4 regions of the Paenibacillus terreus genome follow, and region 1 is predicted to be linked to each of the others. Evidence: riboswitches for the same ligand, from Rfam matches in the RefSeq annotation. Region 1 holds a riboswitch; each other region holds the start of a gene.
What was found. A riboswitch is a leader RNA that binds a small molecule or an ion and turns the genes downstream of it on or off. The one in region 1 is predicted to bind thiamine pyrophosphate.
Positions count from the first base shown of each region.

Region 2: linked by a shared signal. The riboswitch ahead of ACE5KN_RS12450 (thiamine phosphate synthase) and the one ahead of ACE5KN_RS17650 (hypothetical protein) in region 1 are both predicted to bind thiamine pyrophosphate.
Region 3: linked by a shared signal. The riboswitch ahead of ACE5KN_RS25660 (ABC transporter substrate-binding protein) and the one ahead of ACE5KN_RS17650 (hypothetical protein) in region 1 are both predicted to bind thiamine pyrophosphate.
Region 4: linked by a shared signal. The riboswitch ahead of thiM (hydroxyethylthiazole kinase) and the one ahead of ACE5KN_RS17650 (hypothetical protein) in region 1 are both predicted to bind thiamine pyrophosphate.

Region 1 covers NZ_JBHIRX010000009.1:204,880-212,269, reverse strand. Annotated here, with positions in the region: gene ACE5KN_RS17670 (helix-turn-helix transcriptional regulator) at 1-63, shown strand, start outside; gene ACE5KN_RS17665 (zinc ribbon domain-containing protein) at 136-915, shown strand; gene ACE5KN_RS17660 (hypothetical protein) at 1,185-1,331, shown strand; gene thiC (phosphomethylpyrimidine synthase ThiC) at 1,393-3,171, opposite strand; gene ACE5KN_RS17650 (hypothetical protein) at 3,211-3,411, opposite strand; TPP riboswitch at 3,417-3,529, opposite strand; gene ACE5KN_RS17645 (IclR family transcriptional regulator) at 3,626-4,369, opposite strand; gene ACE5KN_RS17640 (alpha/beta hydrolase) at 4,665-5,678, shown strand; gene ACE5KN_RS17635 (superoxide dismutase) at 5,985-7,118, shown strand; gene ACE5KN_RS17630 (lipoate--protein ligase family protein) at 7,176-7,390, opposite strand, start outside.
Region 2 covers NZ_JBHIRX010000005.1:276,253-283,642, forward strand. Annotated here, with positions in the region: gene ACE5KN_RS12425 (thioredoxin family protein) at 1-284, shown strand, start outside; gene ACE5KN_RS12430 (ABC transporter ATP-binding protein) at 281-1,054, shown strand; gene ACE5KN_RS12435 (23S rRNA (cytidine(2498)-2'-O)-methyltransferase RlmM) at 1,083-2,132, shown strand; gene ACE5KN_RS12440 (protein kinase domain-containing protein) at 2,296-3,780, shown strand; gene ACE5KN_RS12445 (ABC-F family ATP-binding cassette domain-containing protein) at 3,938-5,488, shown strand; TPP riboswitch at 5,621-5,730, shown strand; gene ACE5KN_RS12450 (thiamine phosphate synthase) at 5,865-6,464, shown strand; gene thiO (glycine oxidase ThiO) at 6,525-7,390, shown strand, end outside.
Region 3 covers NZ_JBHIRX010000019.1:84,632-92,021, reverse strand. Annotated here, with positions in the region: gene ACE5KN_RS25685 (aKG-HExxH-type peptide beta-hydroxylase) at 1-108, shown strand, start outside; gene ACE5KN_RS25680 (TatD family hydrolase) at 167-964, opposite strand; gene ACE5KN_RS25675 (ABC transporter ATP-binding protein) at 961-1,782, opposite strand; gene ACE5KN_RS25670 (ABC transporter permease) at 1,895-2,671, opposite strand; gene ACE5KN_RS25665 (MTH1187 family thiamine-binding protein) at 2,668-2,961, opposite strand; gene ACE5KN_RS25660 (ABC transporter substrate-binding protein) at 2,989-4,038, opposite strand; TPP riboswitch at 4,173-4,283, opposite strand; gene ACE5KN_RS25655 (bifunctional 2',3'-cyclic-nucleotide 2'-phosphodiesterase/3'-nucleotidase) at 4,804-7,038, shown strand.
Region 4 covers NZ_JBHIRX010000017.1:56,588-63,977, forward strand. Annotated here, with positions in the region: gene ACE5KN_RS24180 (TM2 domain-containing protein) at 1-115, shown strand, start outside; gene ACE5KN_RS24185 (alpha/beta fold hydrolase) at 233-1,051, shown strand; gene ACE5KN_RS24190 (cold-shock protein) at 1,125-1,340, opposite strand; gene ACE5KN_RS24195 (cold-shock protein) at 1,448-1,648, opposite strand; TPP riboswitch at 2,076-2,180, shown strand; gene thiM (hydroxyethylthiazole kinase) at 2,392-3,198, shown strand; gene thiD (bifunctional hydroxymethylpyrimidine kinase/phosphomethylpyrimidine kinase) at 3,204-4,025, shown strand; gene thiE (thiamine phosphate synthase) at 4,091-4,702, shown strand; gene ACE5KN_RS24215 (C40 family peptidase) at 4,790-5,743, opposite strand; gene ACE5KN_RS24220 (hypothetical protein) at 5,996-6,379, shown strand; gene ACE5KN_RS24225 (hypothetical protein) at 7,130-7,333, opposite strand.

The sequences.
Region 1 (7,390 bases):
GTACGGGACGGCATTCGCGCTATGGTGCAGCAGATGCAGCATCATTACGGTGACGCCACCTGAACATGACAGTAGGCTGTCATGTTCGCCTCTATATACTGTAGGAGAATATACAGTCCCAAGGAGGCAAATGAAATGATAACTAATGAACAATGTCAAAGCTGCGGTATGCCTATTCACAGTGAAGAGCTGGCAGGTACCGCTGCAAACGGGAGCCTGGTCTATGAATACTGCAAATACTGCTATCAGAACGGGAGCTTTACCCAGCCTGACATTACGATGGAGGACATGATCCGGCTGAGCATCCCTTTTCTGCGGCAGGAAGGCTGGGAAGAGGAAGCTGCGAGAAGCATGCTGTCCAACTCACTCCCTTTATTAAAGCGCTGGGCCGCTCAAGAAGCGGAAGCACACTCTTCGTCAGTACAGCCTCTTAAATTTATTGAAAAAGAAGCCTTTATTCTGGTCGGGAAAGCGGTCCGTACAACCAACGCCGCAGAAATGTCCGGACAAGGCCTCATTCCTGGCCTGTGGACTTCCTTCTTTCAGGAAAGCACGGAGGTTAGGCCTGCGGGTCCCATTTACGGATGCTACACCGACTACGAAAATGGGGTATTCGGACAGTATACCTTTCTGCTGGGAAGCGCCGTGTCTCATGATGAAGAAATTCCGGATGGGCTGTCTTCAGTTACCCTCCCTGCCGCCAGATATGCTGTCTTCCGGACCGAATACGGACCGCTTTATCAGGTTGTAGCCGAAGCGTGGCAGCACATATGGCAGTGGTCTGCGTCTGTGCAGGGGCTGGAACGAACCTTTTCCGGTGACTTCGAGCTGTACAATGAATTCGCCAGAGAGGACGAGAGTGGACAAGTGGACATTTATATTGCAGTAAGAGAAAGCACCATTCGACAGCACTAAAAAACGTTGCATAAATCTGATAAATCCGATCCATCCAACGGGGCCTGCAGGCCCCGTTTTTTTATAGGCACTTTTGCATGCATTAAGCCGTTTTTACCACCATGATGATCTTGAACACAAGACCTTACTACTGTTTTCGGCAATTATGGTTTTAAACCCTGTAACCTTCGGGTAATATTGAACATCTAATAGATAACCAGCCCCAAACGTTCTCTGAATTAGGCTCAAATACCTGCATACCTACTGTACCTGAAGAGGAGGAAGCGAAAATGAACTATAATGTGACGATACATACACTGATGCCGTTTAACCCCCAATACCCGAGAACCGCGACACCCTCCAGTAAAAAAGAAGACAGCAACGAGAAAAAAATCAGCTTTCAGGATGTTTTAAAAGAGAAAATGATGCAAAAATAGGCGCCCCTTTAAAGGGCGCCCTTTGCTTTTACAGCAAAGCTTTCATCTTTTCATTATGATATTAGCTGCTCCGTCCTTCGCGATATTCCAGCGCTTTTTCTTCCAGCCCTGCGACAATGGCTTCCTCCTCGCTGAGTCCCTTCTCTGCTGCAAACGCCCGGATGTCCTGTGTAATACGCATGCTGCAAAATTTAGGACCGCACATGGAGCAGAAATGCGCATTCTTCGCCCCCTCGGCAGGCAGCGTCTCATCATGATACTCAAGCGCGCGCTCCGGATCCAGGGACAGATTGAACTGGTCGCGCCAACGGAATTCGAAGCGGGCTTTGGATAGGGCATCATCCCGCTGCTGCGCCCTTGGGTGGCCTTTGGCAAGGTCCGCGGCATGGGCGGCGATCTTGTAGGCAATCACCCCTTCACGCACATCGTCCTTGTTCGGCAGGCCAAGATGCTCCTTCGGTGTGACATAACAGAGCATGGAGGTGCCGAACCAGCCGATCATGGCAGCGCCGATGGCCGAGGTAATATGGTCGTATCCGGGAGCAATATCCGTCGTAAGCGGACCCAGCGTATAAAATGGCGCTTCTTTGCAGATTTCCATCTGCAGATCCACGTTCTCCTTGATTTTATGCATAGGCACGTGACCCGGCCCCTCGATCATCACCTGCACATCATGCTTCCAGGCAATCTGCGTCAGCTCGCCCAGCGTCGCCAGTTCAGCCATCTGAGCTTCATCGTTGGCATCGTAAATGCTGCCCGGACGCAGACCATCCCCGAGCGAAAAGGCAATATCATAGGTCTTCATGATTTCACAGATCTCTTCGAAGTGTGTATACAGAAAGTTCTCCTGGTGATGGGCCAGGCACCACGCTGCCATGATGGACCCGCCCCGCGATACGATGCCCGTCATCCGTTTGGCGGTCAGCGGAATATAACGGAGCAGCACGCCGGCATGAATCGTAAAATAATCCACTCCCTGCTCCGCCTGCTCAATCAACGTATCCCGGTACACTTCCCAGGTCAGCGCTTCGGCCTCCCCATTGACCTTCTCCAGCGCCTGATACAGCGGCACCGTTCCGATTGGCACAGGAGAGTTGCGGATGATCCACTCGCGAGTCGTATGGATGTTGCGGCCTGTTGACAGGTCCATCACCGTATCTGCTCCCCATCTTACAGCCCAGGTCATCTTCTCCACCTCCTCCTCTATGGAGGAGGTTACCGCCGAGTTGCCGATATTGGCGTTGATTTTAACATGAAAATGGCGGCCGATCAGCATTGGCTCACTCTCCGGGTGGTTGATGTTCGAGGGCAGTATGGCCCTTCCGCTGGCCAGCTCCTGGCGTACAAATTCCGGATCAACCCCCTCCCGGATCGCCGCAAATTCCATCTCCGGTGTTATCATTCCCCGGCGGGCATAATGCATCTGGGTGACATTGCCCCCCGGCTGCGCGCGCAGCGGCTGGCTGACAGCACCCGGAAACTCCTCCGCAGGGCGGGTCCCTGCCCGAAGTCCGTTATCCTCAGGCTTCACAGCCCTGCCTTCGTAACGCATGACATCCCCTCTCTCCTCAACCCACGCCCGGCGCAGCTTGGGCAGTCCCTTGCGGATATCCGCCTGATACGACGGGTCGGTCATGGGACCGCTGGTGTCGTATACACGCAGCGGGGCATTATGCTCAATCCCCTGCGGTGTATGGGTGTCATGCAGTGCTATCTCTCTTTCAGGCACGAGGATATCCGGTCTTGAACCCTGGATATAGACCTTAGTGCTGGCAGGAAAGGTCCCGATTACCGTATTTGTGCTGCCCTCCGCTGCTGTTTTCCGCTTGCTCTCTGTCATTTGCTTATTCCTCCCGAGTCGCCAAATTCCTCATCGGGATCATACCGGAGAAAAAATGATGCTGTCGGCCGGCTGCAAAATACGGACCAGCACGCTGCCTTGTCCTTGCGGGTAGCGGCGGTACGATGTACATTTTGCAGCAAATGAAAAAGCCGGTTCCCGAGGGAACCGGCTGTATACAAACAGGCTCCGTGCACAGCCCGGGTCATTCCCTGACTGCAGCACATACTGCCCATCCATTTGATTTCATTGGCCGGTTACTTCCCTACGCTGGTATGATCCAGATCAGGTGCAAAGGGTCCGGAACCTGGAACGGTTCCATCTCAGCCCGGTACTACGGGCCCCCCCAGTAACTTCGGCAGCTTCATGCCGCCGATCAAAACTATGCTGTTCACAGGCGGATGGCTCCGCCTTCCAATTCAGGTTAGCCTAAAAGGGACGGTTTGGCAACCCCTTAAGGAAGCAGCATGCCCATTTCCTTGCCTGCCTCCACGATAACAGGGGCAAATTCATGCAGGGTCTCGGGCGACAGCCTGCTCACCGGACCGGAGACGGAGAGAGCCGCTGTAATCTCCCCTCGATGATTCATAATCGGGGCGGATACGGCCGCGGCTCCGGGCTCGCGCTCTTCATAGCTTGTGGCATAACCCTTGGCCCGTATTTCCTCAAGCTGCTTCCAGTATGCTTCATCTCCGGCCAAAGTCTGCAGCTCGGGGCCCTTCTTCAGCTGCTCCAGCTCCTCCGGCGAAGCGAATGCCACCAGCACCTTGCTTGACGCGCCTACGGACAGAGGCATGCGGGCTCCGACGGTCGCCACACGGCGTATGGCCTGTGTACTCTGTACAGCCTGGATACGGATACGTTCATCTCCATCCCGTATATACAGGCTCACCGTTTCCCCCAAACGGTCGCGCAGCTTCTCCATCAATGGCAGCAGCAGCACCGCCGGGTCCTCATTGCGTGACATATGGGTCGACAGCTCCCAGATCCGAATGCCCAGCCGATATTTTTCCGTAGCTGTATTGCGGATGACAAAACCTCTTTCCTCCAGCGTCGTGAGCAGACGGTGAACCGTGCTTTTGTGCAGCCCGATTTTTGCCGCAATTTCCGTCAGCCCCAAATCGGTGGCTTCCGTAAAACACATCAAAATGTCCAGGGCCCGTTCGACAGCACGAACGGTCAGCTTCCGGTCCTCCATGGCGCCCCCCCTCTCTCCCTTGAATTTAGCGATATGTTCAACAGACCACTAATGGCTGCAGACAGTCAATTTTTCAGCCTATTCGTTTCACTTAATGAAACCGGGTTACATAAATTATATATAATATCAGGATACACTGTAAACTGTTTTAGCGGCAGCGCGGTATATATGAAAGAGGCAAATATTATCATTTGCTGTCGAATTGACTTTGGTGCTGCGGCCTTTTACGATTAAGTATGTGGTGCTGATACAGCACGCCCAAACGAACTTTATTAATGATCAAGGAGGCTCTCCGATGATTGCGACACCCCAGGGCGGCACATCCGTGCAGCCTGCTGTCAACGAGCCGCCCGCCCAGCTGTCACCCCGGTTAATCCGGTTCAAGCATATCATCATTGCGCTTGTATTGTCGGTTGTATTCTTTTTTATGTTTTGTTTTATCGCGCTGCATGCGTATATCGTCTGGTTTTTGTCCAATCCGACTGTAGCCCCCCTGTACTCCAATCCGCTGCTGGCCAAGGACATGGCATATGAGGAAGTGACCTTTCCCGCCAAGGACGGCAGCCGCATGATGCAGGGCTGGTATATCCCTGCGCCGAATTCCAATAAAACGATTGTCTTCAGCCACGGTTATGGCGCAAACCGCGAGGAAAGCTGGATTCCCATGTATGATCTGGCCCATTATGCGCACAGACAAGGGTTTAATGTCGTAATGTTCGATTACGGCTTTGCCTCCCAGACCAACAGGGAGGTTGCTACGGGAGGCCGGGCTGAATCTCAGCAGCTGCTCGGCGCCATTCAGCTTGCCAAGCAGCGAGGAGCCCAGGAAATTATCGTCTGGGGCTTTTCCATGGGGGCAGGCACTGCTCTTCAGGCTGGCCTGCAGACCAAAGACGTGAATGCCATGATCCTGGACAGCGCGTTCCTGCTGGAGCCGGATACGCTGTATCATAACATTCATAATCAGATTGATCTTCCCCGACATCCTTCACTTGAAATTCTGGAGCTGCTGTTCCCCGTTCTGAACGGAACAGGTCTGCAGCAAATTCCTTACCAGCAGGTGAAGGCGGAGGATTACCCTTTCCCGATCTTCTTCATCCACGGCACCAAGGATGAGAAAGCCCCGTATCCGATTGCGGAAGCGCTGGCTGCGAATCAGACTAATTCCGCGTCGGACGTCTGGATTGTGGAGAATGGGCTGCATGAGCTGATTTTCCGGGAGCACCCGCGCGAATATTTACGCAGAGTGTCCACATTTCTGAGTAATGTACAGCAGCAGCTGCAGCATTCCAAAGAGAACAAATCATAAGCTTTTCAAGGCGAACCTTTACGATCCCCTCACGGCGGACAGTGACTTGAGCACATGGAAAATGGCTCAAACACTGGACGCCTGAGGGGATTTTTCAATGTTCAGAATGAATCTTGCATGTTTTTTTCATATGGACAAAACATCACGCGATGAACATGAGATCCAAAGGATTATGGTGCCTCCACTATGACCGTAAATTAAGTGCGGTTAGTTCCTTTCTTTCCCGAATAAGGCAGGCCTCCTTCCGAATATAATACGCTGTCACATCCTTGGGAGGAAAGGATGCCTGAAGGGAGGTCCTGCATAATGTCAGATCCATTCAATTCGCTGCCGTCTGTCCGGATACTGGAACAAATCGATAGCTGGAAGAGCAGCGAGAAGAGCTATATAAGCGCATTACAGGAATCCGTGCCTGGCCTGGAACCAGCCTACGCCGGATTGCTGGAAGACTGGGGGCGGGTATTTGATGCAACCCGGAAAATTGCCGCCGAAGCGCTTGACGAGATCTGGGAACGGTCAGGATTGCAGTCTGAAGATGATCCGGAAGATCCCGGTGAAGATCCCGAGATGGACCGTACACTGCAGTATTTGCTGCGTGAGTCCGCCAGACAGTCCCGCGAGTTCCGGCGCCAGATGTCCCTGCTGCAATCCGCCAGCACCGTGCTGCGCGACTCTCCAGCCGCAGCAGAGCTGCTGCAGCGGGCGGAAGATGACAGCACTTATTATCAGATGGCTGCAGAGGGCTTCCATGCGCCGGGAGAGCTGGCCCGTTCGGCGGAGGAGGACGCAGAACGCAAAACGTCCAAGGCCAGGCCCGTGCCCATCGGCGGCCATACCCTGCCCCCGCTCCCCTATCCTTATGACGCGCTTGAACCCCACATCGATGAAGCAACGATGCGGCTTCATCATGACAAGCATCACAAGAGCTATGTAGACGGGCTGAATCAGGCGGAAAAAAAGCTGGAGGAAGCTCGCAAAACGAATGATTTCGCACTGGTCAAGCACTGGGAACGGGAGCTCGCTTTCCACGGGGCTGGACACTATCTGCACACCCTCTTCTGGACCACCATGAGCCCCCGCGGCGGCGGAATGCCGGGTGGAGGCATCGCCGGGCAAATCCAGCGTGATTTTGGCAGCTTCGATGCCTTCAAAAGGCATTTCAGCGAAGCAGCCGACAAGGTGGAAGGCTCTGGCTGGGCTATCTTGGTGTGGGCTCCACGGGCCGGACACCTGGAAATATTGCAGGCCGAGAAACACCAAAATCTCTCGCAATGGGATGTGATCCCTCTGCTGCCGCTTGATGTATGGGAGCACGCCTATTATTTAAAACACCAGAACGAACGGAGAAAATACATAGACGACTGGTGGAACGTGGTCAACTGGCCTGCGGTCGACAGACGATTCGCATATGCTTCACAGCTCAGATGGACGCCTTACTGAGCCTAGCAAGCGTGCTGCTCTTCAGGGGCACCTGCTGTCCATCAGTAGCTTTCTCAGCTAGCTTCTGATCTCACGGTCATAACGCAATCGGAGCCCCTCTGCCTCCCGCTCCAGCTCTGCGGGAGATACGACATGCGGAGCGGCGGAATCCAGCAACAGATTCCGCCGTTTCAGCATCCCGTGTAAGGAGTCGGCATAAGCCTCCACAGACGGCACCCCGGCCAGCTCCTGCAGGCTGCCCATCGTTCCCTGTCTGACTTCAGGATAGCCTG
Region 2 (7,390 bases), on a different contig from region 1:
GGGATATTTGGGAAGGCTGCAGGCTGGCCGTGCTGGTGTATACTCCGATGTGCGGCACCTGTGCCGTAGCCAAAAAGATGCTGGAGATTGTCGGGCATATGCTGCAGGAGGATATTATCGTGCAAAGCAATATTAACACCATCCCCGATCTGGTTCAGGAATACCGGATATCCAGCGTGCCTGCACTGCTGCTTTTCAATGGTGAAAGCTCCGAGCCGAAAGTGATATATAAAATGGAATCCGTGCAAAATTTGCTGGAACAGATAAGGGGAGTTTGCCGGTGATTAAAATGGAGCATATTACGCTTCGGCGCGGCCAGGACCGGATTTTGGACGATGTGAATCTGGAGGTCAACACAGGGGAGCATTGGGCGATTCTGGGCCGCAACGGATCAGGCAAAACGACGATACTTGAAATGATGACAGGTTACCTGTTTCCGACCACGGGCCGTGTTGAGGTGCTGGGGAACGTATTTGGAGAATGTGATGTAAGGGAAGTGCGCAAGGAGATCGGTTACATCAGCCAATCGCTGCTGGAAAAGCTGGCCTTGAAGGACCCTGTGTGGGAAGTCGTGGCTACGGGAGCTTACGCCTTTCTGCGCTTTTATCAGGAAATTCCTGAAGAGGTGAAAGAGAAGGCCGTCTCACTGCTGCAGGAAATGAATCTCGGAGGGCTGGTTGACCATCCCCTCGGCACACTGTCCCAGGGAGAGCGCAAAAAAGTGATGCTGGCGCGTTCGCTTATGGCTGAGCCCAAGCTGCTCATTATGGATGAGCCTTGCGCAGGACTAGATCTGTACGAGCGGGAAAAAATGCTGCTGGAAATCGACCGTTTGCGCCGGCGTGACATATCCGTTATCTATGTAACGCATCATATCGAGGAAATTGTCCCTTTGTTTACACACGTCGCACTAATCCGGGATGGGAAAGTGGCCGCTGCGGGTCCGAAGAAAGAGGTATTGACCAAAGAAACGATAATGCATACGTATGAGATTCCGGTCGAGCTGCAGTGGGATGATGAGCGCCCGTGGATCAGGGTATGCGCTGGAGGTTAACGTTATTTTGAATTCAATGGATGAAGATATGCAGGAAAATGAAGAAAAGTCCGGCGTGACATCGCGCTTTATATGCACAGCCAATCATAGCTTTGCCCCGTATGCCCAGGAAGAGCTGCGGCGGCTGTTCGGCTCGGTAAAATCGACCGTGCTCATTCCGGGTGAAGTGCTGCTCGTCACGCTGCCTGATGAGTCCGCAGCGGCGGTGGACAGAATTAAAGCGCAATCGCCGATGTTTCTGCGCCATCTGTTTCCCGTCCAGTTTCAGGAGGAGGGCGGCAGCGTGGATACGGTGCTGACCCGGCTGGCGGCTTTCGTCATGAACCGGAGCGAGCTGCAGGGGCAGGTTCTGACCGTACAGGTCCGTAAAACGCACGACAGCCTTTGGGAGGAAAGTGCGGGGGCGTTAAAACAGGCCATTACGGACAAGCTGGCGGACGCGCCGTTGGAGTTTGCCGTGCGCGAAGCGGATTACGTTCTGTCCGTATTTGCCGATCATGACTTCTGGTATGCAGGCATTTCCAGACCTGACGACAACCTGTCCGACTGGAACGGAGGGGCTGTGCGCTTCCAGAAGGAAGAGGGGCAGGTGTCGCGCGCCAAGTTCAAGCTGCTGGAGGCGGAAATGGCCTTCGGGATTGATTTTACAGTCTTCAGGAAAGCTCTGGACATCGGTGCGGCTCCGGGAGGCTGGACCTCATTCCTGCTAGAACGCGGGCTTGAGGTGACGGCCGTGGATCCGGCGCGCATGGATCCGTCTGTCATGCAATCGCCACGCTTGACCTTCCTTCGCAAAAATGCGGGAGAGGTCAGGTTCCGTGACAGCGAGTTTGATGTGCTGGTATGTGATATGAGCTGGAGCCCGAAGCAAATGGCGAAGCTTGTTACGGGCCTGTTATACAGCCTCGCGAGCGGGGGGACGGCCATCGTGACGGTGAAGCTGATGCACAAAAAGCCGCTCGCGCTCATTCAGGATGTCATCTCTTCCTTCGAGCAGGCGGGAATGCAGGTGCAGCAGGCGAAGCAGTTATTCCATAACCGGGATGAAATAACACTTTATATGATTAAATATGCTTAAAATATTATTGCAGAAATGTTTAGAGCACACTATAATTAATCCAAATTGTGTAAATCATATTGGTTGATAAGCAGGGAAAGCATCCTGTAAAGAGATCTCTTATGTTGAGATCATTTACGGGGATGGCTTTCCTTTTTTGCTTTCCAAGGAGGGAAGGGCAGTGATGAAGCAAAATCGAGAGCGTGAACCAGGTTATGTATTGGGCGGGAGATACCGCATATGCCGGCTGATCGGCAGAGGGGGCATGAGCCGGGTATATATGGCTGAGGACCTGAAGCTGACGGGAAAAATATGGGCTGTCAAGGAAACGGCGGCCGACAGGGAACTGATGGGGGCGTGGAGAGCGGAAGCGGAGATGCTGAGCGCACTCAATCATCCGCGGCTGCCGCGAATCGTTGATTTTTTCGATTACAGCGGCGAAGGCAATGTGTATGTTGTCATGGATTACATCGGAGGCATGACGCTTGAGGCTTATATGCGGAATAACGGCGGCATCGTGGAAGGTGAAAGAGTCATATCATTTGCCCTGCAGCTGCTCGATGTGCTCGATTATCTGCACAGCCATAAGCCGTCCATCATCTATCGTGATCTGAAGCCGTCCAACATTATGATCACCCCGGAGCTTGAGCTGAAGCTGATCGACTTTGGCACGGCGAGGAATTACAGGACCGGCAGCAGCCAGGACACCGTGAAGCTGGGAACGGTCGGGTTTGCAGCCCCTGAACAGTATGGAGGAGGGCAATCCGATGCGCGTTCCGATCTTTATGGTCTTGGTGCGCTGATGCTGTATTTAGGTACAGGCGGACGACATAGCGAGTGGGCGCCTGGCGTGGAGGAGGCCATACGCTCAAGGCAGCCGCGTGATTTGGAAAGGGTGATCCGCAAGCTGCTAAAGAGCGATCCAGGGGAAAGATACCAGACCGCCAAGGAGGTTATGCATGAGCTAAGGCCATTAACCGTGCCCCCCGCTGATCAGCCTGTATCGGCAGCGGAGGCAAAGTATTCCGGAACACGGGTGATAGCGCTGCTGGGTGTATCGCCTGGCTGCGGGGTAACGCATACGGCCATAGCCATCAGCCACTATCTTGCACGGCAGGGCGGCAGGGTGGCTGTAGCCGAGCTGAACGGCCGCTCACAGTCCTTTTCCAGAATACAGGCACTGCTGGAGGGAGAGGAGCGTGCGCGGGCGGAGGGAGCAAAACGATTTTCTTTTGAAGGGGTGCAGTACTGCCGTCAAACCTCGCCGGAAGATATCATCCCCATGTTGAGCGGAGGCTTTGATTTTATAGTGTTTGACCTGGGCAGCGGAGTGGATCATGACGGGCTTGAGGAATTTTTGCGGGCTGATTATCCGCTGGTGGTCGGGTCCGGAGCGGAGTGGAGGCTGCCGGATACGGTGACGTTTGCAAAAGCTCTGGCCAGGTACCCGCAGCAGATGTGGGGCTTCTGTCTCCCTTTGGCGACAAGCGAGGCGGCCCGCCGCCTCGGAAAGGAGCTTGGTACAGGCAAGGTCTATGCGCTCCCTCTTCATCTGGATCCTTTTGAGCCGTGGGAGGAAATGGACATCGCTTTGCAAGCCTTGTTCAAGGATGTGATTCCTGAGCCGAAGCGGAGAAAGCCGTTGTTTGCTTCTTTCAGAAGATGGTGAGACCACGCGGTGTGTATCTGGCGATGCATTTTTGTTTTGCAGGTTCCGGTAGAGCTCCTTCTTATGCTACAATAAGGCTTTGAAAGCCAACCTGAAGTCATATTGAAGTTTATTGATCGTGTTTATAAGTAAGAGCTAAAGGAGTCTGCTAACGGAAATGAGTTTATTAACTGTAGAAGACGTTTCCCATAATTTTGGGGACAGGACATTATTCAAAAATGTATCGTTCCGCCTGCTGCCGGGAGAGCGTGTCGGTCTGGTGGGAGCCAACGGTGTCGGCAAATCGACGCTGATGAATATTTTGACAGGACAGCAGCTGCGTGACAACGGCAAAGTCGAATGGACGCCGAAGGTTCGTTACGGTTATCTGGACCAGCATACAAAGCTGACGCCGGGTAAGACGGTGCGCGATGTGCTCAAGGATGCGTTTCTGCCGCTGCTTGAGCTTGAGAAAGAGCTGAATGCCATTACAGATAAAATGGCCGAAGCCTCGCCGGAGGAGCTTGAAGTGCTGCTGGAGCAGATGGGAGAAATTCAGGAGCAGCTGGAGATCGGCGATTTTTATCTGATCGATGTGAAAGTGGAGGAAATGGCCAACGGCCTTGGGCTTGGCGCCATCGGACTGGACCGCGATGTAGCGACATTAAGCGGGGGACAGCGCACGAAGGTGCTGCTGGCCAAGCTGCTGCTGGAGAAGCCGAATGTGCTGCTGCTGGACGAGCCGACGAACTACCTGGACGTTGAGCATATCGAATGGCTTACGCGTTATTTGAAGGATTACCCTTATGCCTTTATGCTGATTTCCCACGATACTGAGTTTATGAATCAGGTCGTCAACGTCATTTATCATCTGGAGTTTGGCAAGCTGAACCGCTATACGGCCAACTATGAGAAGTTCCTTGAAATGGCTGACATCCAGAAGACGCAGCATATCGAGGCTTATGAAAAACAGCAGGAGTATATCAAAAAGCAGGAGGACTTCATCCAGCGCAACAAGGCGCGTGCCTCCACATCCGGCCGGGCCAAGAGCCGTGAGAAGCAGCTTGATAAGATTGATCGGATAGACAAGCCGGAAGAAGCGGCAAAGCCGACGTTCCAGTTCAAGGAAGCGCGGGCCAGCGGCAAAACGGTCTTTGAAGGCATTGACTTTGAGATTGGCTACAGCCACCCGCTGCTGCCGAAAATGTCCATAACCATTGAACGGGGCGAGAAGATCGCCATCGTCGGTTATAACGGTGTCGGCAAATCGACGCTGCTCAAAACGATTCTTGGCAAAATCCCTCCGCTGAGCGGCAAAACCTATACTGGAGATTTTCTGTATCCAGCCTATTTCGAGCAGGAGGTTCGCCCTGAGCGGATTACACCGCTTGACGATGTGTGGAATGAGTACCCGCATCTGAATCAGCATGAGGTCCGTGCCCATCTTGCCCGCTGCGGACTGAAAAATGATCACATTACCCGTCCGCTGTCCGCCCTTAGCGGGGGAGAGCAGGCCAAGGTACGTCTCTGCAAGCTGCTGATGCGTGAAAGCAACTGGGTGCTGTTTGACGAACCGACGAACCATCTGGATGTGGTGGCAAAGGATGAGCTGAAACGTGCGCTGAAGGAATATAAAGGCACCGTGCTGCTCGTATCCCACGAGCCCGATTTTTACAAGGATTGGGTAACGAGAGTATGGAATGTGGAAGAGTGGTCGGCGAAAGCCTGATGTGCAGAAAAGTGCAGCTTTGGACTTTTCTGAATGAAATATGATGCACGTCTAGGCAAGTGAACGGGATTGTGCTACCATGAAATGGGATTACAAAAGCATATAAAGTCATACAGGCGATTAATCAGACCTGTATCACACTGGGGGAGCCGCGGCCGGCGGCTGAGACGGAAGAAATGCATTCCGGACCCTTTGCACCTGATCTGGATCATACCAGCGTAGGGAAGTGGACATTAGCCGAATACAGAGTATATGCGTCCCGCTTATGAGCGGGGTGCTGTTCCTTGTAATCGGTGAACATTCAAGTTCAGCCGCTTCCTGACCGGGAAGCGGCTTTTTGGCGTTCCCGAATCACTGTCATGGAGGCAACAAGCTAATGGAACTTCACCTTATTACGGACGGCTGCCAAAGCGCTGAACAAACGGCAGACATTATGCGGCTGATTGAACCGGAAATCGATCTGCTTCATATTCGGGAGAAGCAGCTGAGCGCTGCGGAACTGTATGCATTTATGTCCACGGTGTCGGAGGGCGTCTGCTGCCCGCCGTCCAAGCTCGCGGTTAACGACCGTGTGGATGCGGCGCTGCTGTTTGGTGCCGGGGCGGTACAGCTCACTTCTCACAGCCTGCCGCTGCCGCTTGTAAAGCGGATGTTTCCGGAGCTGCGCTGCGGGGCATCCGTCCATTCGCTGCCGGAAGCGCTGGCTGCAGAGCAGGCGGGGGCCGATTATGTGCTATTCGGCCATATATACGATTCCCCTTCCAAGCCCGGGCTGCCGCCGCGGGGATTGAGCAGCCTGGAAGAGCTCTGTTGTGCCGTCTCCATACCGGTTATCGCGCTTGGCGGCATTCAGCCTCAGCATGTGCCGGATATCAAGCGGGCAGGTGCCTCCGGAATTGCCGTGATGTCAGGTATCTGGAAGGCGGAAAATCCGGCAGAGGTGGCAAAGGAATATAGAAGTTTGCTCATGACTTGAAGCAGGGTGTAACAGATCAGATGAATCCCGATAAATACAGGAAAATGGGAGGAGATCGGTATGTGCTATTCGGCAGACTGTACTGTGATCGGTGCGGGAGTGATCGGCAGCTCCATCGCCTATCAGCTGGCGAAGCGGGGCTTCAAAACGATGCTGATCGAAAAATCGGTTCCGGGTCAAGGGGCCACACGGGCGGCGGCGGGAATGCTGGCCGCGGAGTGCGAGGTTTTTGCCCATCCGCAGCTGGCCGCATTGGCACTGCGCAGCCGCGATCAGTTCGAGAAACTGGTGCGGGAGCTTGAAGAGCTGACAGGACTGGCAACAGGTTATACCACCACAGGCTTCGTGATTCCTGCCCGGACTCAGGAGGATGCGGCACGCTTGTCGGCTATGGCTGGAAGCAAGGATGGATCTGCTGCGGAATGGTGGGATGCCGCAGAGATTTCCAGAAGGATTCCCGGCTTGTCAGGGCAGGCACTCGGGGGCTTGTTCCGCGAGCGGGAAACCCAACTGCTTCCGCAGCGGCTTGCACAGGCTTTGGTGACAGGTGCGGAAAAGTATAGTGCCGAACTGCTGACGGACACAGCAGCGGAAGACATTTTGATCATGGACGGAAAGGTACGCGGTGTAAGAACGAGCAGGGGGGACATCGCATGTCCGAATGTTGTGATCGCAGGGGGACATGATGCATCAAAGCTGCTTGATAATTACGGCATAAGCCCGGGTATGTATCCTGTCAAGGGAGAGGTTGTAGCCGTTGCCATGCCTGCGCGTCCGCTAAAGTATACCCTTTATGCGGAGGATGTTTATCTTGTGCCAAAGCCGGACGGGGAGCTGTGGATTGGTGCCACGAGCAGGCCGCACGAATGGGGAACAGATGTATCCGCAGGCGGGCTGATGCAGCTGCTGTCTCGCGCCGCGGCCTG
Region 3 (7,390 bases), on a different contig from region 1:
GGCGAACAGCTCTTCTCCGAGCTGTCGGAGCAGTATGACAGGCTGGTAAAGGCCGCTGCGGTATCTAACCATGCCGGCTCACCGGAAGGAAGCGCCGCGGCTGGTTGAGCTGCAGCAAAAGAGATATATGGCAGGGCTTTCGCGGATACAAGCGGTGAGAGGGAGACTACAGCAGGTAAAAACGGCGGGTATTGTTATGGAACAGCTGTCTGCCCTCTGCCTCGGCCATTCCATGGATGCCGCAGTACGCCCGAATGACGTCGGCCGTCATTCGCGGATGAGTTGTCTGCCCGCTGAAAGACCCTTCAAATGGCCACGGGCCGTCCGTTTCTGCCATCACTTGCGACGGAGGATACATTTCCGCTAATGCCCGGATCTCCGGCTCATACAGCAGGTCTGGCGTGAAAGAGATATAATATCCATTTCGGGCCATTCGCCGGGTAGTGGCTGGACTGCCCTTGAACCAATGGAAATGGGCCCTGGTGACCTGATGCCGTTCAAGCAGCGTGCAGGCGATATCCGCGTCCTCGTATACGGCGTGCAGCACCACAGACTTGTCGTGCTGTTTGGCAAACAGAATAAACCGCTCCAGAAGCTCAACATAACCGCTTTGGTCAAAAGAGCTTCCCTTTCTCACAGCTTCCTGGGCGGTGTAATAAGGCAGCCCGACTTCCCCTACGGCGATCATACGGTCCGCGTGGCGTTCCATCCAGCTGAACAATCGGTCCAGCTCTGCCGGGCCGGGTAAAGGCTGCTCGGGATGAAAGCCGAACGCCGGAAGGATCATGCCGGGCCGTTCGGAAGCAAGGCGCAAATTGGCTTCGCAGGACGGAAGATTCATGGAGACAGCAATGACCGCTTCCACGCCGTTCTCGCCCATGGAAGAGAGGAGAGCTTCCCGCTCTTCATCTGAATAGCTGTCCAGATGAATATGGGCGTCGATTAATGGGGCAAAGAGGCTCATACGGTGTCACCTTCCCATGCGGCTGTGATTTTCGCTTTTTCCTCCCGCATCCGGCGGCTCAATTCATGCTTCAGTTCCACAAAGTTCTGGTCTGCAGTTATATCCTCCTGCCGCGGCCTTGCAAAAGGAACATCCATCACCTGCAGCACCGATGCCGGTCTGGCGGACAGCACGTAGATGCGGTCGGACAGCAGCAACGCCTCCTCGATGCTGTGCGTAATGAACAGCACGGAACGGCGGTTGCGCTCCCACATCTGCAGCAGCCACTGCTGCATGTCCGCGCGTGTCAGTTCGTCCAGGGCACTGAACGGCTCGTCGAGCAGCATCAGCTCCTGCGGACTCAGCATGGCCCGCAGAAAGGCTGCGCGCTGCTGCATGCCTCCGGACAGCGTGTACGGATACGCATCGGCGAATTTGCCGAGCCCGACCTCGTCCAGCCGGCGGCGGGCTTCCTCGCGGGCTTCCCGGCGCGTCCCCTTGACCGAACCCGGCGCATTCTCCTGCCCGAGCAGGACGTTATCCAGCGTCGTTCGCCACGGGAACAGGGCGGGCTGCTGCGGCATGTAGCTGATCCGTCCGCGCGTCCCCGTTACATCCTCACCGTCCATATAAATATTCCCCTGATTCGGTGTCAGCAGTCCGCCGATCAGGTGAAACAGCGTGCTTTTGCCGCTGCCGGAAGGACCAAGCAGCGAGACGAACTCTCCGCGTTCCACGGTCAGGGAAATATTCTTCAGCACGGGGAGCTGATTTTTCCGCTGCCGGAAAGCGATGCTCACCCGATTTACATTCAGAGCTGCTTTTTCTCCGCCACCCATGCCGTTACTTTCTTTTCCATCCAGTTGGGGCTCTGCGGACAGACCATTCAAGATCATTTTCTCATACTCCTTCCTTCGCAGGCGGATTCCGTATGCCAAGCCGGTTTATTTCCTATTTTTGCTCAGGCCGCCATCTGATCAGCAGCCTTTCCATCAGCGCAATGATCAGGAACATGATCAGGCTGAGCGCAACAATAATGGCAATGGCGGCAAATACACGGTCCGTGCGATAGGCTGATTTTTGCAGCAGCATGTAATAGCCGATTCCTTCGCTCGCCCCGAGCCATTCGGCTACGATAGACCCCATCACGCTGTAGGTGGCCGCTATTTTCATGCCTGAAAACAGGGGAGGCAGCGCATGCGGCAACTCAAGCTTGCTGAAGATACGCATCCGGCTTGCGCCCGACATTTGCATATAGTTCATCATCAGCCGGTCCGTCTGCGTGAGCCCGTCCAGGGCCGCAACAACCACAGGAAAGAAGCAGACCAGCGTAATAACCATCAGCTTGGGCAGCAGACCGAAGCCGAACCAGATCATCAAGAGCGGTCCCAGTGCAATGGTGGGAATGTTCTGGCTCAGAATCAGCAGCGGGTACAAAGCCCGCTTCAGAAAAGGGACCAGGTGCAGCAGCACGGCCAGCAGCAGCCCGACGGCGGTGCCGATGGCAAAACCGCTCAGCGTAAGTTTGACGGTAGCCCAGGTATGCTGCGCCAGCAGGTCGGATTGCGCAGCTGCTTCGGAGGCAATGTCCGCCGGACTCGGCAGCATCCAGGGTTCAATATGCAGGAAGACCGCCGCCGCCTGCCATACCAACAAAAAGAAGAGGACCGCCACAACGGGCGGCCACACGCTTCTGAACACGGAATAGAGGCTCTCTTTCCGGCTCATGGACGGTACTTCTCGGTCAGCTTGTCCATGCTGATTCCACTTGGGTTGTGGGCAATTTTAATCTGGGAAATCACACTTGGAATTCCCGCTTCAGTGAGCGCTGTGTGCATCTCCTTCACGACGTTCAGCAGTTCGTCCAGCTCGCCCTCCATGGTCGTCTCCAGCGGATTGACCTGATGTTTGACGCCTGAGCGCTGGATCACCTCGATCGCTTTGTCGACGTAAGGAATGGTGTCCTCTCCGCCGGGGGTTTTGGGAATCACCTGAATACTCAACAATGTGCTAGCCATGGAAAACCGTCTCCTTTCCGGGTCAAATCAGGATTTGCCGTCTTCCGGCAGGAAATCATTGGTGAAGGCTTTATCAGCCTCCAGTGGCTTGTCAAGCAGCTTGCGTTCATACATCCAATCGGCATAGTTCTTCCAAACCTCCGCCTTCTGGATGCCCCACTGCGGAGCATCGTCCTGGTAGCGCGGGCTCAGCCATTTCTGGCTTGCCAGTACAAGCTCTTTATCCAGCTCGGGCACGGCTTTCGATAGAACTTCCGCCGCCTTTTCCGGCTGGTCAATGGCATATTGATAGCCTTTGGCCGTGGCACTCATGAACGCTTTTACAAGCTCGGGGTCATTTTTAATGGTATCTTCATTTGTAACGATGACCGGTGTGTAATAGTCCAGACTCTTGGAGTAGTCCTTGACATATAGCATATCAAGCTGCTCACCGCGCAGCTCGGCTTCAATTCCTGTCCATGCATAGAAAATCCAGGCGAAATCGATATCACGCTTGACTGCAGTGAAGTAATCCGCATTACCCATGTTGATGTTTTGGACCTTGCTGACATCGCCACCATCCAGCTCCATAATGGATTTCATGACAGCCTCCTCAACCGGGGAGCCCCAGCCGCCGTATTTCTTGCCTTCAAAATCCTTCGGGGACTTGATGCCGCGATCCACTGGCGCGGCAAAGCCGGACGTATTATGCTGAATCACGGCCGCAATGGAGACGAGCGGAACGCCCTGTGTGCGAGCCTGGGTCACGCTTTCCTGATAGCTGATGCCGAACGGAACCGCATTGGAGGCGACCATCTGATCCGCGCCGCCTTCTCCGGGCTGTACAATCTCCACATTCAGACCGGCTTGTTCATAGTATCCCTGGTCTTTGGCCACATACAAGCCGGTATGGTTGGTGTTGGGGGTCCAGTCCAGCACCACCTTTACGTCTTTCAGCTTTCCGGTTGCCGAACCGCCGCCGCCGGAAGGTCCGGAAGCATTCGTATTCTGTGGAGCGGACGATTGCCCTCCGCAGGCTGTCAGAATCAGGAGCAGGGAACATACCGCGCCAAGGCCCCATTTTTGCAAAGAAAACATTTTTTCTTCTCCCCTCTTTATTACCCGTGCTCTTCCTGCAATGCTTGTCATCTGCCGTGATCCTGCAAAAAAAGCGCCCCGTTGTCCGGGGCGCCTGTAATCTACCAAAGGAAAGGATGACGATGCCAAAAAGGCATGTCACTCTATTGCGATTCCTACGCTGGCATTACCCAGATCAGGTTGTAAGGGTCAGTGTCTGGGGACACAATCTCAGCCGGCCGATTCCAGCACCCCTGGCATGTTGTATGAAGGAGCATCAAGACGGCAAGCCGCTGCCTGGATGCGTCCGCATTGTTGAAGATTTTGCGGGTTCAGTAATGATGAACTAACGTTGATTATATGCCTTCCCGCCCGGAGTGTCCAGAGGGGGGAGTGGGCGATTTAACGGACCCGGGGTGGGCACCGCCTTCCTTTGGGTTACAATATGTTACATTAACTTACACAGAGCCGTGGTTTGGGATAAAAACTCTATTCATTTTCTCATGCTTCGATTAGAATGAGAATCAATCAGGTGATTTTTTTATGATAAGATTTACAAGAGGTGTGCATAGATTTTACATACACAAATTACAATCATTGCTTGTGGGTCTTGCCTTCTGCCTATGCAGGGATAAATCGCCTGATTATTTTTTAGATTATAGAATTTTTAAGTTTTCAGCGGAGCTGAACAATTCTATAATCGCAAGAAAAATTTCCGCTTATCGCGGTCTGGCTTCTGTGAAAGTACATCGATGGGCATTTATCTTACATTAGGAGGGGTTAATCTTGAAATTTCGGAAAAAAGGGTTGAAGAGCCTGGCAGCGACAATTGTAGCGTTCAACGTGCTTGCACTGCCGGCCGTGCCGACCTGGGCTGCTGAAGGCAGCGCTGAGGTAAAGCTGCGTATTATGCAAACGACCGACCTGCATGTGAACCTGCTGAACTATGACTACTATACGGACAAGCCGACAGACGAATATGGGCTTGCCAAGACAGCCACACTCATCAAGCAGGCGAGGGGGGAAGCCAAGAACAGCATGCTGTTTGACAGCGGCGACCTGATTCAGGGCAATCCGCTCGGAGACTATGTGGCGAAAATCGACCCGCTTAAGGACGGAGAGACCCACCCTGTATACAAAGCCATGAATCTGCTGGACTATGATGCCGCCACGCTGGGCAATCATGAATTCAATTACGGACTCGATTATCTTCAGAAAGCGCTTAAGGGTGCCGATTTCCCTTACATCAATGCCAATGTATATGTTGATGACGGGGACAAAGATGAAAGCAATGATAAAAACTATTTTACGCCATACCGGATTATCGATAAAAAAGTCGTTGACGAGGACGGGACGGAGCACACGCTTAAAGTCGGGGTGATCGGTCTGCTGCCTCCGCAGATCAATCAATGGGACGAGGCCAATCTGAAAGGAAAGGTTATTGCCAAAGATATTGTGGAGACGGCGAAGAAATTTGTTCCGCAAATGAAGGCGGACGGGGCGGACATCGTGATTGCGCTCGTGCACAGCGGATATGAGGACACCCCCGAGACTCCGAACATGGAGAATGCGGTTAAATATTTGAGCCAGGTGGACGGCATTGATTCCATCCTGTTTGGCCATGCTCATAAGGTGTTTCCAAGTGCAGCCTTTGAAGGCATGTCAGGTGTTGATGTGGGAGCCGGAACGATTAACGGAATGCCGGCTGTTGAATCCGGTTACTGGGGGGACAACCTGGGTGTTGTCGATCTGGATCTGGAATTGAAGGATGGCAAATGGACTGTCGCGGACTCGCAATCCGTTGCCCGCCCGATCTATGACAAGACCAGCAAAGCATCCCTGGCTGAGCCGGACCCTGATGTAGTGAAAGCCGTTTATGAAGAGCATACCAAAACGCTGGAGTATGTGCGCGGACCGGTTGGTAAGACAACTGCACCGATCAACAGCTATTTTGCCCTTGTTGAGGACGACCCTTCCGTTCAGATCGTAACCAATGCGCAGAAATGGTATGTGGAGCAGAAGCTTGCCGGAACCGAGTATGCAGGACTGCCGGTGCTGTCGGCGGGGGCGCCTTTCAAAGCAGGCGGACGTTCGGGAGCTTCCTATTATACGAACATTCCTGCAGGAACAATCGCCATCAAGAACGTGGCTGATCTCTACGTTTATCCGAACACGGTATATGCCGTGAAGCTTACAGGAGCCGAGGTAAAAGAGTGGCTGGAATGGTCGGCAGGGCAGTTCAATCAAATCCATCCGGGACAAAGCGGCGAGCAGCAGCTGATTAATAACGATTTCCCGACCTATAACTTTGATGTCATTGACGGGTTAACCTATCAGATTGATGTGACCGGGCCGGCGAAGTATGATGGCAAAGGAGATGTGGTGAATCCTGCCGCCAACCGGATCAAAAATCTGAGCTATGATGGCAAGCCGATCGATCCCGAGCAGGAGTTCATCGTTGCCACGAACAACTATCGGGCATCTTCCTCCAAGCTTGCCAACCCGGACGGGCAGCGGATCGTCCTGGCTTCACCGGATGAGAGCCGTCAGGTCATTATTGATTACATCAGTGAAAATGGCAGCATTAACCCGTCGGCTGATGGCAACTGGTCTATCGCGCCTTTTGGCGATGCTGATGTAACCTTCGTTTCTTCACCGGATGCCAAGTCCCTGGCTTCCGACACCTCAAGCATCACTTATGAAGGGGCAGGAGAGAATGGTTTTGCCAAATACAAGCTGTTGTCGGCCACAGCTTCCGGAGAATCGGAAGAAACAGAACCGGAAGACACGCCCGCCGCTCCGGTGACACCGACAGCACCGCCGGCTTCCACGCCAGCTGCTCCAGCCAAGCCGGCTCCGGCAACGCCGACGCCGTCCGGGTCGTCCTATACCATCCAAAAGGGTGACAACCTGTACAGAATCGGTTTGAAGTTTGGAGTTAGCTGGGAAGAAATAGCGGAGCTGAATGGAATCGAAAATGTCTATCGTCTGCAAATCGGGCAGACGATACAGATTCCGTGACATAGGTTTGATCCAAAAAAGCCGGCGCAAATGCCGGCTTTTTTGTCGAACAACCTTATAATAAGTAGGGTCAATCTACCAAAGGCAGTGGGAATAAATCGAATATAACACAAATATATTAGTGAAAGGAAATGAAAACATTACTTGAAAAGATCGAATTTTGGCGAATTCAACCAATAAAATAGTTCTTTTGTGCTATTCGGCATGCTATAATAAAGCGGAAATAGGAAAAATGTTCCGGAGGGATTGTCTAATGAATTGCAGCAGCTGTAGCGGTATACTGCCTTTCGACGATCACGGATTGCTAAGATTCCGCCCAGCTGTCCCATCGCTCGTAGAAGTGCTCGGTCCT
Region 4 (7,390 bases), on a different contig from region 1:
CCTGTTCCTGATGCCCCGAATGGTGCGTGAATGGAACCAACGTGCGGAAGAGGAAATCATGGCTCAAATATACCAGCTGCGCCTGAGCGCCAAACATCCGGGAGCAGAGGTGTAAAAAAAACTGTCCGTCTGAGGAAACTCGGGCGCACAGTTTTTTTACTGTCTGCGGAGCCTTTCTTCGACATATGTATCATAGGGAAAGTGACTTTTTATAGCGGAAGGGCTGAATTGCATGGGGTATTATATCGCTGTAGAGCCGAACGTCAAGGTATTTGTTGAGGATATAGGGGCGGGGCAGCCTGTGCTGATGCTGCATGGCTGGCCGCTGAACCACCGTATGTATGAATATCAGAGCTCCCTGCTGCCGAATTACGGGTTTCGCTGTATTATGCCGGATATGCGGGGGTTCGGGCAGTCGGATCACCCTTGGCACGGCTACCATTACGACCGTCTGGCTGATGATGTCTTTGCCATCATCCGCGTGCTCGGCCTGCGCAGCATCCGGCTGGTCGGGTTCTCCATAGGAGGAGCCATTGCGATCAGGTACATGAGCCGACACCAGGGATATGGCGTATCCCAGCTTATCCTGCTGGATGCCGCCGCTCCTTCCCTGACCCGAAGAGCCGACTTTCCTTACGGGCTGCCGGCTTCGGAGGTGACTCAGCTCATTGAGCAGACCTACCGCGACAGACCGCAGATGCTTCACGACTTCGGGGAGAAATTCTTCGCGAGCCAGATCAGCCCCTACTTCAGGGAATGGACGCAAAACCTCGGATTGCAGGCTTCACTGCATGGCACCGCCATGGCTGCCCGCACCTTCAGGGATGAAGACCTGCGTCCTGACCTTGCACAAATTCAGGCGCCAACCTGGATTTTGCATGGCGCGCTTGACCAAATCGCCCTGTATCCGTTGGCCCTCCAAATGCAGCAGGGCATTCGCGGGTCACGCCTGATCCGCTTCGCTCACAGCGGTCATGCGGTGTTTTACGATGAGCTGGAGCTGTTCAACCGTACGCTCCTGCATATTTTGCAGTATCCTCAGTCCTCTTAGTCCATTCGGCAGACATGAAAAGGCACCGACCTTTGGTCGGTGCCCCTGATTAAAACGGATAATGGCTGTAATCTTAACTATTCTTGGCTGGCGGGAAGGCGGTATTGACAAGCACGACTAGCTTTTTCTCGCTTTTCTCCATCACGGAACCGCATAGAGAACAGGTTGGCTGAGCAGAGAATGCAAAATTATCTCTCATCCAGCCCTTACACGTATCACTGGTGCAAGACCAAATTACAGTGATCTCCTCTGGAGTCTCTTCCATTGGTTTTTTGCGCGAATTGTACATGAAAGTCCCCTCTTTTCCCATGAATTGTTATAAAGCGATTTAAAGATATCTGTCCCTCCGCCAGAAAAGAAAAGCCCCAAACAAGAGTTCGGGGCAGCAGGGCAGAATTACAGTTTTACAACGTTCTCAGCTTGTGGTCCGCGGTTTCCTTCAACAACATTGAACTCGACACGTTGGCCTTCGTCCAATGTTTTGAAACCGTCGCCTTGGATTGCGCTGAAGTGTACGAATACATCGTTACCGCCTTCAACCTCAATAAAACCAAAGCCTTTCTCTGCGTTAAACCACTTAACTGTTCCTGTTTGCATGTGGAAATACCTCCAAATAAATATTTATATGACCTTTATTTTTGTGCAAAAATAAAAATTCACATATTGTACAAGGTTACCCTTAACCCAAGACAATAACCCTCTACAATATGCGAATGCAGGTCCGTCGTATTCCAGTAATTTCATTATAGCACACTTAGAATACAATTACCAGCTAGCGAAAAATAACATTTTCTCCTATGTATTCGCTTAAGCGGAGATGCTTACGTAACGCTGCTTTTTCCCTGTATCGCCATCGTGTCTGGTCATTATCAAGTTTTAGGGGACACTTGCCTATCTTATTTATTTCCTGCTTTTCCGTTTCTATACCCCCTGCTGAAAAAAATGTTCCGCTTATTTTTGAACCTTTACAATCTGCGCTCAACATGTATATAGTATATGCAGTCATGAATCGAATAGAGACTTGTTCAATCACTAGGGGAGCCTTCCAGGCTGAGACGAAGCTGTACGCTTCGGACCCTTTGCACCTGATCTGGATCATACCAGCGGAGGAAAGTGAGACGAAACGTCCAGCGGCATTAATTGGCCCGTATTAATTATTTTTTGTGGACCCGTCCTTTTCTCCGGAAATGGACGGGTCTTTTGCGTGTAAAAGAAGCCCGACCGCGGAGAAATCATCCTCCACGCGCGCAAACCGAGGAAGGTTACGTCACTTTGCAGCAACACCGGATGCCCGCCAGAAAAACGTAGACAGCATTAATTTATTGAGGGAGGAATAAGATATGCAATTCCTGACTAAAGTAAGGGAACAAAATCCGCTTATTCACAACATCACTAATATCGTGGTCACGAATTTTACTGCCAATGGGCTGCTGGCATTGGGAGCTTCGCCGTTTATGGCGGATTCGCACGAGGAGGTGGCCGATATCGCCGCGATGGCAGGTGCCGTCTCGCTGAACATCGGCACGTTGAACCCCCATTCCATCAAGGCGATGACCCTTGCCGGGCAAGCTGCCAATGCACAAGGTATTCCTGTCGTCCTGGACCCTGTCGGGGCGGGAGCGACGCCCTTCCGTACCGCAACCACCCATCAGCTGGTCTCCGATATAAATATTACCGCGCTGCGCGGCAATGCCGCTGAAGTCGCCAATGTCGCCGGCGATCATTGGGAGGTTAAAGGCGTGGACGCCGGTCAAGGTTCGGGAGATGCGCTGCAGCTCGCCCGTAAAGCCGCCCGCAAGCTGGATTGTATCGTCATTGCCACCGGAAAGGAAGACATCGTCACCGACGGATCCACGACCTTTCTCATTGCCAATGGACATGCGCTCCTCACCAAGGTGACCGGAGCCGGCTGTCTGCTCAGCTCGGTCGTAGCGGCATTCCTGGCTGTGGCCGGCGAGCGGCAGCTGGAAGCGGCGGCTGAAGCCGTATCCTTCTATGGCGTTGCTGCGGAACTTGCAGCAGCCCGCACAGAAGGCCAGGGACCGGGCAGCTTTCAGATCGAATTTCTGAACCAGCTGTCCCTGGTGGATGAAGAAAGCCTGCGCCGGCTGTCCTCCATCACCCGGGTGCCGGAAAGCTTAGGGTGAGCGGTATGACGATAGCGAAAGCACTAACCATCGCCGGTTCCGACAGCGGCGGCGGCGCAGGCATTCAGGCGGATCTCAAAACCTTCCAGGAGCTTGGCGTTTACGGCATGTCCGCCCTCACGGCAGCTACTGCGCAGAATACACTGGGTGTGCAGGGAGTCTTCCCGCTCACGCCCGAAGCGGTCGCCCGCCAGCTTGATTCGATCGGCAAAGATCTCACGCCGGATGCCGTAAAGACCGGCATGTTGTTCAGTGCGGATATCATTGAGGCGATTGCGGATCGAATCGCCCATTACGGATGGGGCAATCTCGTCATTGATCCCGTTATGGTCGCCAAGGGCGGGGCGTCCTTGCTAAAGGCTGACGCCGTAACGACCCTGATCCGTGACCTGTTTCCGCTCGCACTAATCATTACCCCGAACCTGCCCGAGGCGGAAATGCTCACCGGTATGCAGCTGTACAAAGCCGAAGATATCAGGGAAGCGGCACGGCGCATCCACAACATGGGGCCGGATATGGTCATCATGAAGGGCGGGCATGCCGGCGGGGAACTGGCCAGGGATCTTTTGTATGACGGCACTGGATTTACGGTGTTTGAAAGTCTGCGGATACGCACAGAGGCGACACACGGCACCGGCTGCACCTATTCCGCAGCGATTACGGCCGGTCTGGCAAGCGGGCTGTCCGCGATTGAAGCTGTTCGGGTCGCCAAGGATTTCATTCAGGCAGCGATTGAGGACAGCCTCGGCATCGGCTCAGGCCATGGACCGACGAACCATTTTGCTTACCGGCAAAGACGCTCACAGAACGGTGGTGTGCTGAATTGAACGATTCCTATAACGTGCGCATCGACCCGGGCTGGCTGCGTCGACAGCTTGCCGTGTATTTCATTATGGGCAGTGTCAACTGTGCTGGCAGAAATCCCGTGACAGTTCTGCGTGAAGCAATCGCGGGCGGCGTCACCATGTTCCAATTCAGGGAAAAGGGAGCTGGCTCTCTGACCGGGCAGGCGGCTTACGAGCTGGCGCGGGAGCTGCAGGCTGTGTGCCGGGAAGCAGGCGTACCCTTCATCGTCAATGATGATGTGGACATGGCAGCGGTCCTCGGTGCCGACGGGATACACGTCGGACAAGAGGATGCGCCCGCAGCTTCCCTGCGCAGCAGGCTTGGGCATGAGGCCATTGTCGGGGTGTCCGCACACTCGGTGGAAGAAGCCGGGCGCGCCATTGCCGACGGGGCGGATTATCTCGGCGTCGGTCCCATGTACCCGACCCTGTCCAAAAGCGACGCCCGCCCCGTGCAAGGGCCGCTCCTTATTCAGGAGCTGCGCAGCCACGGCATCACCATTCCGCTTGTTGGTATCGGCGGGATCACGCCCGAGAAAGCACCGCCTGTTCTTGCCGCCGGAGCGGATGGAGTATCCGTCATTTCAGCGATTTCTCAGGCCGAAGAACCCGGACTGGCGGCAGCGGCTTTTACCGCTCTGTATGGCAGGGCCACCTAGCAAGCGAATGAAGCAAACAGCATAAAGGGATTGTCCCAAGCCGCCAGGCTATCGGGCTGGGCAGTCCCGTGAGTACAGCTTTCTTTTTCACTGAACTCTTTTGGCAAACAGAAAGCGTCCCTTCCAATAATCGTTAAAGTCGGTAACCGTCACGCCAGGGTCCCCATAGGTGTGCAGGATTTTGTTATTTCCCGCATAGATGCCTACATGACCGACGGTGCGGTTCGTTGCATATCGTCCCGGCGTGTAAAAAAACATCAAATCCCCTTGCTGCAAATCCTGCTGCGCCACCGTTGTGCCAACTCCGGATTGCGAGATGGACGACCTGGGCAGCTCTATATTGAAGTGATTAAACACATGCTGTACAAAAGAAGAACAATCAAAAGTGTGATGCTCTGCATAATCCGGAGCTCCGAATTCGTAAGGAGTGCCTGAAAATTTTTCACAATAACTGATGAGTTGGGTCCGGTCGGACGCTGTCAAGGAAAGCTCTTTGAGGGAACCCTTCCCCGAAGCCTTTGTTTCCTGCTGGCCTGGATTGTCCGGCGGATAAATCCGCACCTGTGAGCGCCCCTGATCCCATTGCACATTGGTGCCGAGCAGTTGGGATAATGACTCGCTTGTTATATAAGGTCTGCCGCCAATTTGTTTAGGCGCTTCGGGCAGCTGCAGGATACGGTCCCCTGCCCTTGCTTCCTTCTTTCCCGCGTGAACGGCATATACGGGATCGGTGTCCCCGATCAAATACCCTCCATCCTTGCCCTGATGCAGCTTGTAATTAAAGGACTGCATCGTATCCTTGACAGGCAGCCACACTTTATTCTGCCCGTCTTTGTAGGCGCGAATATCATGCATCGTACTGCCGTCAGCGGCCATCATCCGGATATGGCTGGCGCCGTTCTGTTTGGTCCCCAGCCTGGCAGGCTCCGTCTTGCTGGTCTGCTGATTGGCGGAGCTTGCACAGCCGCTGCCCAGCAAGGCAACGACAGCTCCCGCAATCATCATCTTCCCGATGCACATGCACCCTGATCGAAATAACATGCGTTGTACCCCTTTCCTTTTTGCGCTAAGGATAGGTTGGACAAAGGCATGAACTTTATGCGCCCGTTTGAGTGTAATTTTGTATCGTTAGACCGGGCCGGGTTCAGTTTGGTAGATTTTTAAGTTGCTTTAAGCTTCATTTAAGATTGGGCTGTTACAATACAACATGTAAGCCGCCTTCCACTCCAGCATCATTAATGGACACATGCCATCATAAACATGAAGTTCATGAAAAGAAGAAGGAGATTACTTATGAATTTGAAAAGGATACTTATATTCAGCACACTCGCCTTTGCCATCTCTATCGGCGAAACCATGGGCAGCAGCACAGCGTCCGCCAGCACGGCCGTGAAGTCCAAGCAGCTGTCAGCCAAGGCTGTTAAAGAAGACATTGTACAGGTACTGGGTCTTTCCTCAGACGAAGAATTATATAATGCATTGTATGACGGCAAAACAATGGCCGATATCGCAGGTGAGACCGGTGCCGATGTGAACCGGGCTATCCGCCTGCAAGTGGCGGAGCTGACAGACCAGCTCAATCAACGCCTTGCCCAAGGCAGTATTACACGGCAGCAGTATGAAGCGCAAAAATCCGAATTGACGGAAATCGTGACACGCAGTGTGCACGGTATTTAAACAGCAAGAAGGCACGGACCTTTCTTTTGAAGAAGGTTCGTGCCTTTTTCTTATTTCCCCCTAGTTGTCGTCTGAACTTTATTGAGCTTGCACCGCAAACCGAGGATAACTATTACTTACTCAACTTTCGCAGCGTTAAATCGGCAAACATGCTCTGATATAACGGGGTAAAACGGAGATTTACTGCCGGGGTTGACGCTGAAACAAAGCAGACCGCTTTCTTGGAAGAAAGGGATCGCCCCCCTCAGAGTCTAGTAGCCAGAGTGAGATGGGTGTCTATAGAGGTGTGGTGTCGGGTGTCCGTTGCCTACTGCCTCTTCATACCGCTTTGCACGATTATCCCTTTTGATCAGAAGACGGGGGTTGAGGTTGCGGTGCCTTGCTCCCCTGCTCTTTCTCTTTCGGTTTGCTTCACATCACCTAAACGCTCTGTCTTCTCCTAAGATCGCCTCATCATCTCGAACCGATCTGCTTCCCCATAAGACATGATCCCAAAAATAATAGACCCATCCGTTTGTCCTGATCGCATAACAACAGGCATTTTCGCACCTCATTTGATCCGTTATTTTCTTTAGCGCTCCTTAAAGTATATTTTCGGTTCCCGGCTTTCTGTTTTTCTTTACCTGATCGAATGGGATAATCGTGCAAAGCCCCCGGACAGCAGGTTCACATGCCTTGCCACAATCGGCTGGCGGCTTGACTGTCAAGCACGGATGATTAGGCGGAGTCCAACCCAGTAGCTACAAAGGTTTAAGTGGATTTGGGCTCTGCGAAAGTTGAGTTATTAGGAACTACTAAAACACTTTCTGGTCTAATATCCGGGAAATCATAATCGTGTAAAGCTATGTATAAATGCTTACCTGTTAAGAAAAAACCGGGTCTTGGCGTTTCAGTTGTATGTATTACCTCCGGTATTGTGCCCCATGCGACATAGCCACGCTTAAACTTGTCCATTAGTTGGCTTCCCCCTTGATATATTAAATAAAAAAATCCACAGAATGTAATGTGGAT